One region of the Enterobacter sp. SM3 genome, then DNA from elsewhere that is predicted to be linked to it. Evidence: predicted binding sites of a transcription regulator. Region 1 holds the regulator's gene; the other holds the start of a gene.

Region 1 (2,206 bases):
CGGTGATAGAGAATGTCATCGGCCAGCACGCGCAGGCGTGCGGATACGGTCTGCGCGTTCCAGCGGATCACCGCTTCGGCGTGGCTGCGCTCGACCAGCTTTTGCACCTCCTGCGGGTGGTGCAGGCTCACGGAGATATGCTCCTGCAGATCCAGCCCGACCTGGAAGGTGCGCAGCAGCCGTTTGTACTCGTGGTTCTTGTTGGCGGCGAGCATATGCAGCTGCTGATAGCACTGGCTAATCAGATCCACCACCTTCTGCTGGCGCGTCAGCAGCGGCGGTAAGGACTTTTCCGGATCGGTATGCTGGGTGAGCAGGGTGTATTTGGCTTCGCAGTAATCCGCAAGCTGCACATAGAGCAGGCTCAGGGATTCACGCAGCGGCTGTTCGCGCCACAGCCAGAACCAAAACCAGTTAAACAGCCCGTACCATAATGTCCCCAGGGCGTAGATCAGCAGCGGCTCCCACACCGGCATATTCCCGGCGAGGCTCAGCGTGAAAATAGCTGCAATCAGCGAGGCGGGAAGCAGGCGGGCGTGCAGCGAACTGATTTCCGCCGTGACGCCGAGGGTCATCGCCAGCACGGTCAGGATCAGCGGCAGCGGGATATCACGAGCCAGTAATAGCTGTACGGCGAGGCTACAGCCCGCAAACAGGCAGCCGCCGATAATCAGGCGTTTGAAAAAGCGCTTATGCGGCGTGTCCAGACCGGCGATGTTGCAGCAGGCAGGCACGAGGGAAAACAGCAGACCTTGCTGAAGATGTCCGAGGATCAGGCCTATGGCCACGGGAAGACACAACACCAGCGTTTGTCGCAGTGCGTAGTTAACTTCCGGGTGATAGATCAGCCTGCGCCACATGGGGAGTAGAGACAAAAACGGCGTGACACCTTGCGATGGCACGCCGTTTAAGCGGAATTAACGCGTTCCGTAAACCACGATGGTTTTACCGTGGGCGGAGATCAGGTTTTGATCTTCCAGCATTTTCAGGATACGGCCCACTGTTTCACGGGAGCAACCGACGATTTGACCAATTTCCTGACGGGTAATTTTAATTTGCATGCCGTCCGGGTGGGTCATAGCGTCTGGCTGTTTCGCCAGGTTCAGCAGGGTTTGTGCGATACGGCCGGTAACGTCCAGGAAGGCGAGGTTACCCACTTTCTCTGACGTGACCTGCAGACGGCGCGCCATCTGGGAAGAAAGACGCATCAGGATGTCAGGGTTAACCTGAATCAGCTGACGGAACTTCTTGTAAGAAATTTCAGCCACTTCACATGCTGTCTTTGCACGAACCCAGGCGCTACGTTCCTGGCCCTCTTCAAACAGGCCCAGTTCACCGATGAAATCGCCCTGGTTCAGATAAGAAAGGATCATCTCTTTCCCTTCTTCATCTTTGATCAGCACTGCCACCGAGCCTTTAACGATGTAATACAACGTTTCCGCTTTTTCACCCTGGTGAATCAGCGTGCTCTTTGATGGGTACTTATGAATGTGGCAATGAGACAAGAACCATTCGAGAGTCGGGTCTGTTTGCGGTTTGCCAAGCACCATGCGCTGTTATCCTCTGTTATAAGCTGTCACCAGAGTCATCAGATGCATCCGGACTCTGGGGTTGCAATCGAATTCTTACCCATACCCTGGGAAGTCGGCTACCGTAACGTTTCGCAGCCAGTAAAGTTTGATGTCCTCTGCATACATGTGTAACGTCAATGTATTACTGTAGCATCCAGAGTGTTTTAGCATAGCTTTCGCCGCGTGTCTCCTGGTGTCTCGCTTCAGCATGATGCAGGTCGCCTTCCATTGCGAGAAATGTAACGCACGCGTAATCTGTCACCAAAAATGCAACGTTGGAGTTTAAGAATATGCAAGCGCGCGTGAAATGGGTTGAAGGTTTAACGTTCCTGGGCGAGTCCGCGTCAGGACACCAGATTTTGATGGACGGCAACTCCGGCGATAAAGCACCCAGCCCAATGGAAATGGTGCTGATGGCGGCAGGGGGATGCAGCGCAATCGACGTGGTGTCGATTCTGCAAAAAGGTCGTCATGACGTGACGGATTGTGAAGTCAAACTCACGTCAGAACGTCGCGAAGAGGCGCCACGCCTGTTCACCCATATTAACCTGCACTTTGTGGTCACCGGTAAAGAGCTGAAAGACGCGGCGGTCTCGCGTGCGGTGGACCTGTCTGCGGAGAAGTACTGCTCGGTG
Region 2 (2,206 bases), 1.9 Mb from region 1:
GCTGCAGTTCGCCGACCAGGGTTTTCAGCATGGTGGATTTACCCACGCCGTTGGCACCCAGAATGGCAATCTTCTCGCCCACTTCCAGCAGCAGGTTGAATTTTTTAAACAGCGGGCCGTTCTCAAAGCCTTTTGCCAGGGCTTCCACTTCCAGCGCGTTACGGAACAGTTTCTTGTCCTGCTCGAAGCGGATGAACGGGTTCTGACGGCTGGAGGCTTTGACTTCGTCCAGCTTGATTTTGTCGATCTGACGCGCACGCGAGGTCGCCTGACGCGACTTAGAGGCGTTAGCGCTAAAGCGGCTGACGAAGGACTGCAGGTCAGCAATCTGCGCTTTCTTCTTGGCGTTATCCGCCAGCAGACGTTCACGGGCCTGGGTGGCCGCCGTCATGTATTCGTCGTAGTTGCCCGGGTACACGCGCAGCTCGCCGTAGTCCAGATCCGCCATGTGCGTACAGACCATGTTCAGGAAGTGACGGTCGTGCGAGATGATGATCATGGTGCTGTCGCGATCGTTCAGCGTCTGCTCCAGCCAGCGGATGGTGTCGATGTCCAGGTTGTTCGTCGGTTCGTCGAGCAGCAGGATGTCCGGGTTAGAGAACAGCGCCTGTGCCAGCAGCACGCGCAGCTTCCAGCCTGGCGCAACTTCGCTCATCGGACCGTAATGCTGTTCAACCGGAATGCCTACGCCCAGCAGCAGCTCGCCCGCGCGCGCTTCCGCAGAGTAGCCGTCCATCTCGCCGTACTGCGTTTCCAGCTCGGCCACTTTATAGCCGTCTTCTTCGCTCATTTCGGCCAGCGCGTAGATGCGATCGCGCTCCTGCTTCACTTCCCACAGTTCCCCATGCCCCATGATCACGGTGTCGAGCACGGTGAACTCTTCGAAGGCGAACTGATCCTGACGCAGCTTACCGATACGCTCGTTAGGGTCGAGCGATACGTTGCCGAGCGTCGGCTCCAGGTCACCGCCGAGGATCTTCATAAAGGTGGATTTTCCGCTACCGTTGGCACCAATCAGGCCGTAACGGTTGCCGCCGCCAAATTTGACGGAAATGTTTTCGAACAGCGGCTTACTGCCAAACTGCATAGTGACGTTGCTGGTAACTAACACGGGGAGATTCCTGCGAAAAGTGTGATAAACACGGCATTATGCCACAATTCCGAATTGAGATCCCGTGTTGCGGCAATCCACTAAACTTTAACAAAATCGAAAAAAATGTGATTTCGTACACATCTGAATTCCCTGTGAGCGGGAATGCACATATAATGCGCTCCCATCACAGATTCAGACTTATCAACTCATCGCCAGAATGGCTTAGATACCTCGCACAACATGAACATGAAATTAACAACGCTTTTTGCGGCGGCGTTAGCCGTAGTAGGTTTTTGCAAGACCGCTTCTGCGGTGACGTATCCCCTGCCAACAGACGGTAGCCGTCTGGTGGGCCAGAACCAGGTTGTGACGGTACCAGAAGGTAACTCTCAGCCACTGGAGTATTTCGCTGCGCAGTACCAACTGGGCCTGTCTAACATGCTGGAAGCGAACCCGGGCGTTGACCCGTATCTGCCGAAAGCGGGCACCGTGCTGAATATTCCTCAGCAGCTGATCCTGCCGGATACCGTTCATGAAGGTATCGTGATTAACAGCGCCGAAATGCGTCTGTATTACTACCCGAAAGGCACCAACACCGTTATCGTGCTGCCAATCGGTATCGGCCAGCTGGGTAAAGACACCCCAATGAACTGGACCACCAAAGTTGAGCGTAAGAAAGCGGGCCCAACCTGGACGCCGACTGCCAAAATGCACGCGGAATACATCGCTGCGGGCGAACCGCTGCCAGCCGTTGTGCCGGCAGGCCCGGATAACCCAATGGGTCTGTACGCGCTGTACATTGGCCGCCTGTACGCTATCCACGGCACCAACGCCAACTTCGGTATCGGCCTGCGCGTAAGCCACGGCTGCGTGCGCCTGCGTAACGACGACATCAAATTCCTGTTCGAAAACGTGCCGGTCGGTACGCGCGTGCAGTTCATCAACGAACCGGTGAAAGCGACCTCTGAGCCAGACGGCAGCCGCTACATCGAAGTGCACAACCCGCTGTCCACCAGCGAAGACCAGATCAACAATAACGAAATCGTCCCTGTTACGCTGAACAGCGCGGTGCAGGCGGTGACCTCTCAGCCAGACGTAGAAACGGCGATTGTT

The links. The regulator CRP, encoded in region 1, controls carbon source genes, mostly activating them, when cyclic AMP is high. The targets are predictions, from matches to a motif close to ATGTGANNNNNNTCACAT.
Region 2: ldtB (L,D-transpeptidase) is a predicted target of CRP. The motif match lies at 1,217-1,234, and genes of this name have one in related genera.

What each region holds. Positions count from the first base shown of each region.
Region 1 is NZ_CP099971.1:4,439,697-4,441,902, reverse strand. Features, by position in the region: gene GVO84_RS20930 (YccS/YhfK family putative transporter) at 1-860, opposite strand, end outside; gene crp (cAMP-activated global transcriptional regulator CRP) at 918-1,550, opposite strand; gene GVO84_RS20920 (OsmC family protein) at 1,862-2,206, shown strand, end outside.
Region 2 is NZ_CP099971.1:1,466,368-1,468,573, reverse strand. Features, by position in the region: gene GVO84_RS06815 (ABC-F family ATPase) at 1-1,111, opposite strand, end outside; gene ldtB (L,D-transpeptidase) at 1,334-2,206, shown strand, end outside.